2 regions of the Cobetia sp. 2AS genome follow, and region 1 is predicted to be linked to the other one. Evidence: predicted binding sites of a transcription regulator. Region 1 holds the regulator's gene; the other holds the start of a gene.
What was found. The regulator LexA, encoded in region 1, represses DNA repair genes until DNA is damaged. The targets are predictions, from matches to a motif close to TACTGTNTANNTANACAGTA.
Positions count from the first base shown of each region.

Region 1 (4,426 bases):
GCAGGTCGTCATCACGCAAGCGAATGCAGCCGTGGGACGCCGCTACCCCCATGGGCTCCGTGCTGGGCGTGCCATGAAAATAGATGTAGCGACGCAGGCTATCGACCCGCTCGCCGCGGGCATTGCGACCACGATTGACGCCGAGCTCGCGGCCGCTGAGCCACAGAATGCGCGTCAGGATCCAGTCTCGCTCAGGATGCTCCAAGGCAAGCTCGGGCGTGAACACCTCGCCCGTGAAGCGCCGGCCGCGATAGACGGCGCCACGCGGATTGCCCGCCCCGATGGCGGCACGAATCACATGCCAGCCGGTTGGCGTGCAACCGCTGCCGTCGAGCTCGCCGATACCGTTGAGGCCGCTGGAGATCGCGCAGGCGTGCACCAGCGCATCAGAGCTGGCCGCGGGGGGCGGCGCATCACGACTGCCACTCGGCGCGTCATTGCGTATCTCAAGGCTCTGGCGCGAGAGGTCCACCGCTACCCAGCAGGCCATCAGCTGGCCGCCTGGGTGACCGCCTCACCATCCCCGAGCGAGGCAGGCAGCGGCGCTGCCATCGCCGCGACCACCACCGGCCGCATGTGCTGGATCAGCTCACGCACCGTGGTGTGATGGCCGTACTCGGCCTCCTCGATATCGCGCAGCGCATCCAGGCCCGAGAAGGTGAAGATCACGCTGCCGAGCATGAAGTGCAGACGCCAGAAGCGCTCGTTGTCCGGCAGATCAGGCGTCGCCAGCTTCAGAAGCTCGGCGAAGCGGCTGAAGACCGTGCCGTAGTGCTCGCGGATATAGCGCCGCATGTGGCCCTGACCCTGGGTATAGGCCAGCCCGAGCAGGCGCATGAAGGTACGCAGGCTGTTGCGCTCGGCCGGCACCTCCAGCACGGTACGCGCCATCACCTCCAGCAGGACCTCCAGCGGCACCTGACGCCCGGCGTATTGCTGCTCGACGCTGTCGAGTGCCGCGTGGAAACGCTCACTGAACGGGTCGAGATAGCGCGCGAAGACCGCCTGGATCAGCGATTTCTTGGAGCCGAAGTGGTAGTTCACCGCCGCCAGATTGACCTTGGCCTTGCTGGTGATGTTGCGCAGTGAGGTCTCGGCGAAGCCGCGCTCGGCGAACAGCACCTCGGCAGTATCGAGGATGCGGGTAACGGTATCGGTCTGGGCCATGGGCGGAACCCTTGTCAGGTAGAAAAGGACTGGAGTCGTAGGTCACGGCGCAAGCCCCGCGCGGCGACTCTCTCATGAGGTGGTGCAGGTTCACCGCAAGGCGCGTTCGATCATGACACCCGTGAGCACTACCATCGGCGAACATTCGTTTGAAACACTTTGATTCTAGCGCGCCATGCCATGACTGACAATTCTCTCGCGTTTCAAACGCCAGAGGTTTAGCCAAGCCTGATATTCCCTCAACGCTGACCGTGCTGATTCAAGGACTCGTCATGCTCGGTGACTGACCACCCCGCCAGAGCCAGGCAGGGTTCATCTCCAGACATTCATCTCCAGAAATTCACTTCCAGACATTCACTTCCAGACATTCCCTTCAAGAAAGAATGCCTCGGATATCGGCAGGAAAAGTCGCCAGACAGCGATAACCCGGCGACTACCTGCCCTATGAGGCCACCACGCAAGCCACGATGCCTTGCATGACCGCCATGACTGGATACAATGACAGTTGTATGGATGCACACCCCGTGCCGTCAGCTCAAGATGCCCCCCAGGCCAAAGGCAATGCCATGACCCAGCCGCTTACTCCGCGCCAGCAGGATGTCTTCGACTTCATCATCAAGACCATCAAGTCCTCTGGCTACCCGCCGACGCGGGCCGAAATCGCCCAGGCGCTGGGCTTCCGCTCGCCGAATGCCGCCGAGGAGCATCTGCGCGCCCTCAAGCGCAAGGGCGCCATCGAGATGGTGCCGGGCACCTCACGCGGCATTCGCGTGCCGTCGCTGGCTGACGTCGACGACAGCGCCAACGATGGTCTGCCGGTGATCGGGGAAGTGGCCGCCGGCAGCCCGATTCTTGCCAGCGAGCATATCGACCGTCACTGCCCGCTGCCGAGCGACTACTTCTCGCCGGCTGCCGACTACCTGCTGCGTGTGCGCGGCGTGTCGATGAAGGACGTGGGGATTCTGGAAGGCGACCTGCTGGCCGTGCACCGCACCAGCAGCGTGCGTGACGGGCAGATCGTGGTGGCACGTCTGGGGGATGAGGTCACCGTCAAGCGCTTCCGCCGTGACGGGCATTACGTGTGGCTGGAAGCCGAGAACGAGGACTTCTCGCCGATCAAGGTCGACCTGCGCACGGACAGCCTGGAGATCGAGGGTCTCGGGGTGGGCGTCATCCGCGATGGTGGCCTGCACTGAGGCCTTGACCAGCAGCGCTTTTCTCGCAGAGTTCTGAGCAGCAGAAAAGCCGCACGCATTGCACAAAAAAACCCGCCTCGAGGCGGGTTTTTTTGTGCGCGAAGCGCGAGCGATGAATCAATGCACGATGCCTTCTGACTGCTCGTCCTCGTCTTCTTCGCCATCCCAGAGGCGAGTCCGGGTGATGGCGTGGTCGATCATCTCACGCGCGACCTCGAAACGATTGTCACGCAGCAGATCAGCGGCCTCGTCCGAAATGCGAATGCTGAGCAGCGGCTCACCTTCGCTTTCCGCGGCGCGCAGAATCACTTCACCATCTTCCATTTGCACAATTTCAAGTACGGCGGGATCGGACACGTCATTCCTCCTGCACGGCATCTCGCGAGATACCGGCGTCGTTGTAATCGTCAGCGCGACGGCTGGCAAGCCCGGCACCGCGTTGCCATCAGCGACGCAGAAAAAAGTACGACCACAGCCAGAGCCATGGTCGTACCGGAGAATGCAGGGCTTGCCACAATGCGATCAGTCTAGCACCCGTGAAGGCGAAACGTCACCCGCTTGCCATGCGCCAGTCATCACCAGCGTGCAGCACCAGATCAACGCCTTGACCTACCACTCGACACTCGACTCGCGCAGCTGCGGCAGCAGCGCCTTGAATGCCGTGATGGCGGCGCTGAGACGCTCGGCCAGCGAGGCGCTCGAGGCTGCCGCGATGATCAGACCATCACCACGCGAACGCGATTCCTCGCGGCGAGCGACGCCGCCCTCTTCATGCAGGCGGGTCACATCCGCGACCAGCTCAGACAACCAGCTGTCGGAGCGCTCCAACAGGCTGCGCAGCTGCTCGACCTCTGCGATGGGCGTCGGCGGCGACGCCAGGCGCTCGCGCCAGCTACTCTGCGGCCAGCGCGCCGTCACGGCACACTCTTCCAGCAATGACGCCAGCGCCAGCTCCAGCAGAGCGAGCGCGCCCTCTTCACCGGCCATGCGACGCGCCACGGCATGCTCATCGTCGCCAGAGGCTGCTGACTGGGCCAGCAGCAACTCGGCCTGATACAGCAGCTGATTGGTACGGGCACGCTGGCTCATCAGCTCTTGGCTCCCTTGCGCTTGTCCTCGACGACCCAGCGGCCGTTGTCGTAGGTCGCCTTCCAACCGGTCGCCTTGCCTTCCTCATCGGTCATGACGTACTGAGCCTTGACCTTGCGCGAGAAGCGAATCTGCGCCGGACGTCCGTCCGGGTCCTGATCCGGGGCTTCGAGAATGAAGTGATACTTCTCCGGCAGCTCGTCGGCATGCGCCTTGAGCTCCTTGACCAGCGGCGGACGCGTCTCGCGATTCTTGGGGAATTGGCTGGCCGCCAGGAACAGGCCACTGGCGCCATCGCGCAGCACGTAGTGGTCCTCGACCTTGACGCAGGCAAGCTCCGGCATCGGAATCGGGTCCATCTTCGGCGGCGCCACTTCACCGGACTTGAGCAGCTTGCGGGTGTTCTTGCAATTCTCGTTGGTGCAGCCGAAGTACTTGCCGAAACGCCCGGTCTTGAGCTGCATGTCGGAGCCGCACTTGTCGCACTCGATCACCGGGCCATCGTAGCCCTTGATGCGGAACTGACCTTCCTCGACCTCATGACCGACACAGTCCGGGCTATTGCCGCAGACGTGCAGCTTGCGCTGCTCATCGATCAGGTAGCTGTCCATCGCGGTGGCGCAGATCGGGCAGCGACGCTTGGCGCGCAGCGCATCCGTCTCGGCATCTTCACCGGCATCGGCCGCCACGGCTTCATCGCCCGGCAGCAGATCGATGGTGGTCTTGCAGCGCTCCTTGGGCGGCAGGTTGTAGCCGGAACAGCCCAGGAAGACCCCGGTCGAGGCGGTACGGATCTGCATCTCACGCCCACAGGTCGGGCAGGCGATGTCCGTCGGCACCGGCTGGTTGGGACGCATGCCCTCTTCGGACTGGGCGTGGTCCAGCTCGGCCTTGAACTCGGCGTAGAAGGTGTCCAGCAGCTCGCGCCAGTTGCGCCCGCCGTTGGCCACCTCATCGAGATAGTCTTCCATGCG
Region 1 is NZ_JARWKQ010000001.1:309,547-313,972, reverse strand. It holds gene QD356_RS01380 (L,D-transpeptidase) at 1-490, opposite strand, end outside; gene QD356_RS01375 (TetR/AcrR family transcriptional regulator) at 490-1,167, opposite strand; gene lexA (transcriptional repressor LexA) at 1,734-2,363, shown strand; gene QD356_RS01365 (hypothetical protein) at 2,481-2,720, opposite strand; gene QD356_RS01360 (DUF6586 family protein) at 2,973-3,452, opposite strand; gene topA (type I DNA topoisomerase) at 3,452-4,426, opposite strand, start outside.

Region 2 (4,426 bases), on a different contig from region 1:
AGTAGCCATGCACGCGGTTGTAGCCGACCTTGAGGTTGCTCAGGCCGGTGCGCTCACGCTCGCGGGTCTCGAGTGCGACCAGATACTGGCCGGCGTTCTCGGACAGGCCGCGATACTCGTCCAGCTCATCGTCGTAGCCATCGGCGATCACGCCACCATCGCGCAACACTACCGGCGGATTCTCGACCAGCGCCTCGCTGAGCATCGCGGAAAGTGCCGGGAACAGGCGGATGGCATCGCGCAGGTCATCGATGGCGCTGCCTTTTTCGACGCTGGCGAGCACGGCGCGCAGCTCGGGCAGGGTGTTGAGGCCATCGCGCAGGCGTGCCAGGTCACGGGGGCGTGCGCTGCGCAGCGCGACACGGGCGAGGATGCGCTCCACATCGCCGATGCGCTTGAGCAGGCCTTGCAGCTCGAAGGGATAGTCGCCATCCAGCAGACGTTGCACCGCCGCCTGACGCTGGCCGATCTGGAGCTGATCGCGCAGCGGGCGGTTGAGCCAGCGCTTGAGCAGGCGTGAACCCATCGCGGTCGCGGTGACGTCCAACACGCTTGCCAGCGTGTTGTCGCTGGTGCCGCCCAGGTTGGTATCGATCTCGAGGTTGCGACGGCTGGCGGCATCGATCACCACCGAGTCATCGCGGCTCTCGACGGCCAGCGCGGTCACGTGGGGCAGGCCGGTACGCTGGGTGTCGCGAGCATAGTCGAGCAGGGCGCCGGCTGCCGTGACGGCGCGCGTCAGGTGGCTGCAGCCGAAGCCGTTGAGGTCCTGGACGCCGAACTGATCGCACAGCAGGCGCAAGGCAGTCTCGTGATCGAAGTGCCAATCGCTCTGGCGGGTCAGGCCCGGGCGCGAGGCCAGGCTGGCGGGGAGGGTACGGCTTTCGCCGACCATGACTTCGGCAGGCGACAGACGCTGGATCTCGGCCAGCAGCTCGTCATCACCATTGACCTCGAGCACGCTGAAGCGACCGGAAGAGAGCTCGAGAGCGGCCAGGCCCCAGGTCTCGCCATCACGGTGCAGCGCCACCAGCAGGTTGTCACGGCTGGCATCCAGCAGCGCCTCATCATGCAGTGTCCCCGGGGTGACGATACGCACGACCTTGCGCTCGACAGGTCCCTTACTGGTCGCCGGGTCACCGATCTGCTCACAGATGGCCACCGATTCGCCCATCTTGACCAGGCGTGCCAGATAGCCTTCGGCGCTGTGGTAGGGCACCCCTGCCATGGGGATCGGTGAGCCACCGGAGCTGCCGCGCGCCGTCAACGTGATATCGAGCAGTTGTGCTGCGCGCTTGGCGTCCTCATGAAACAGTTCATAGAAGTCGCCCATGCGATAGAACAGCAGCACGCCGGGGTGCTCGCGTTTGATCTTCATGTACTGCGTCATCATCGGCGTCATCTGGGGCGCGCTGTTCTTGGCCATGGCCATGGACTTCCTTGACTGCACTGCAATGGGAAAAAGCACACATGCGAGAGCACGGCATGCGGGATGCGCGATATTCTACGGACTGGCGCGGCCGGCTCCAATGCCTGTGATGTCTCCTGCTCGCTGCCCTTTTCACCCGATGACCTCCACAAGGAGAAAGTTCGTGAGCCAATTGACTGGTACGACCCCCGAGGCTGCGTGCGCGAATGCCCTGGCTGAGCAGCTGCAGGCGCTGGCGGTCGCGCGCGGCGTGCGTGTCACCACCGCCGAGTCGTGCACCGGGGGCGGGGTGAGCGCGGCGATCACGGCGATTGCCGGCAGCTCCAGCTATTTCGATGCGGGCTACGTTACCTATTCCAATGCCACCAAGCAGCGCCTGCTGGGGGTCAGTGAGGCATCGCTTGAAACATTCGGTGCCGTCTCCGAGGCAGTCGTGTGCGAGATGGTGAGGGGCGCCTGTCGCGAAAGCGGCGCTGAGCTGGGGGTGGCGATCAGCGGTGTGGCCGGCCCCGGCGGGGGAAGTGACGAGAAGCCCGTCGGCACCGTATGGCTGGCGTGGGGGAGCGAGATGCGCCAGCAGGCACGCTGCTGTCACTTTCCCGGCGACCGGCAGGCCGTACGCGACGCCGCCGTGCGGGAGGCGTTGCAGGGCTTGATCGAGCGCGTGGAGGCCTTGCAGATCGGCACCGAAGACGCGTGAGCCCGATGCAAGCCCCGCGTTGAGGGTGCTGCCTGAAAAAGCGCATCACCGGACTGGCAGAGTGACGCAACTTGCGGCATTATACTGTCCATGTATACAGGGTTTTGCCACGACACCTCAGCCGCTAGTCTGACGGTGTCTGCTCAGCTCTCAGTGACAGAATTCTCTATTCCAGGTGGCAGCCCGTGTGGCTCCGCCGTTCGACAGGAGGCCACATGGCAAAGGACGACAATCGTACCAAGGCGCTGAACGCGGCGCTGTCCCAGATCGAGCGCCAGTTCGGCAAGGGCGCCGTCATGCGCATGGGCGATGCCCCGCGTGTGGCCATCCCGTCGGTTTCCACCGGTTCTCTGGGGCTGGATATCGCACTCGGCATCGGCGGCCTGCCCTTCGGGCGCGTGGTCGAGATCTACGGCCCGGAATCCTCGGGCAAGACGACACTGACCCTCTCGGTCATCGCCCAGGCGCAGAAGCAGGGCAAGGTCTGTGCCTTCATCGATGCCGAGCACGCGCTGGATCCGTCCTACGCCGAGAAGCTGGGCGTCAATCTGGACGAGATGCTGGTCTCCCAGCCGGACACCGGTGAGCAGGCGCTCGAGATCGTCGACATGCTGGTACGTTCCGGCGGCGTTGACGTCATCATCGTCGACTCCGTGGCGGCACTGACGCCGCGTGCCGAGATCGAAGGCGAGATGGGCGACTCCCACGTCGGCCTGCAGGCGCGTCTGATGTCCCAGGCGCTGCGCAAGGTGACGGGTCACATCAAGAACGCCAACTGCATGGTGGTGTTCATCAACCAGATCCGCATGAAGATCGGCGTGATGTTCGGCAGCCCCGAAACCACGACGGGCGGTAACGCACTGAAGTTCTACGCCAGTGTGCGTCTGGATATCCGTCGTACCGGTTCCGTGAAGTCCGGTGATGAAGTCACCGGTAACGAGACCCGCGTCAAGGTCGTCAAGAACAAGGTCGCGCCGCCGTTCCGTCAGGCCGAGTTCCAGATTCTTTACGGCAAGGGCATCTATCACGCCGGTGAGGTGATCGACCTGGGCGTGCAGTGTGGTCTGGTCGGCAAGTCAGGCGCCTGGTACAGCTATCAGGGCAGCAAGATCGGTCAGGGCAAGGCCAACTCCGCCCAGTACCTGGAAGACAATCCCGCCATCATGGAGGAGATTGAAACCCAGATCCGCGCACAGTTGCTGGCAGCACCGGAAACCAAGGAAGAGCCGAAAGAGACCGCGGCCGCCGAGAGTGAAGACGACCTGGATATCGATCTCGATTGAGGTTCGTCCAGAAGAAAGAGCTAGAGCGCCAGCCGCCAGGCTGGCGTCATCGCACCGTGTCGTTTCCGACCCGGTGAGATGATCCCAAGGCGCCCGCCCCGATGACTCGGAGGCGGGCGCCTTGCGTTCACGTCCATCGATGTCCTTCTGCTCAACCCCGGGGAGCATGACCATGCACGATGACAGCGCTGAAATGGGTGGGCCTGAGTATCAACCGCTCGACTCAGGCGCGATGACGCCGCAACGGCGTGCGCGCAATGATGCCATCGCGCGTCTGGCGCGCCGCGAACATAGTCGCCGCGAGCTGCACGACTATCTCAAGGAGCGTGACTACCTGCGGGCGGTCAGCGATGACGAGTTGGCACAGCGGCAAGCCGCGGGCGAGGAGGGCACACAGGCGGCCTTGAGTCGCGATGAGGTCGAGCTGCTGATCGAGGAGGTGCTGGAGCGCATGGCCGAGGAGGGCCTGCAATCCGATGAGCGCTTTGCCGCCAGCTTCCTGCGGACGCGAGTGCTGCGCGGGCAGGGGCCGAGGCGTATCCAGCAGGAGCTTCGCCAGCGTGGTATCGATAGCGAGACGCTCAATGCCGTGATGCGTGCCGCCAGTGACCCGACGCCGGATGCCTTCGGTCATGTCGAGGCGGTGGATTTCTTCGAACTGGCGCGCGAGACGCTGGCCAGGCGCTTCTCCGGCCCCGGCGAGGGGCACAAGGAGCGTGCACGGCGCGAACGCTTTCTGCTCCAGCGCGGCTTCGACTATGAGCAGCTGCGCTATGCCATGGAGTCCGCCTGGAGTGATGAGGGCGAAGAAGGCTAGCTGGCGGGCGACTGTTTGGCTCTCATGACGCGCAAACCGGCGCTTCAAGACATTTCCCCCCCTTTAGCTTGCGCGAACAGGCGTTATACTAGGTCGTCTTGCGACGGCACGGGGCAGGCGCCTTCTTTCATGCTTTTCATTGCACCTCCATGCATACCCACATGGATGAATATGCAGAAACCATGCGGAAGTCATGC
Region 2 is NZ_JARWKQ010000006.1:84,449-88,874, reverse strand. It holds gene mutS (DNA mismatch repair protein MutS) at 1-1,426, opposite strand, end outside; gene QD356_RS15225 (CinA family protein) at 1,641-2,129, shown strand; gene recA (recombinase RecA) at 2,345-3,412, shown strand; gene QD356_RS15215 (regulatory protein RecX) at 3,645-4,229, shown strand.
Region 2: the regulator LexA is predicted to act here: its motif matches at 2,212-2,231, upstream of recA (recombinase RecA).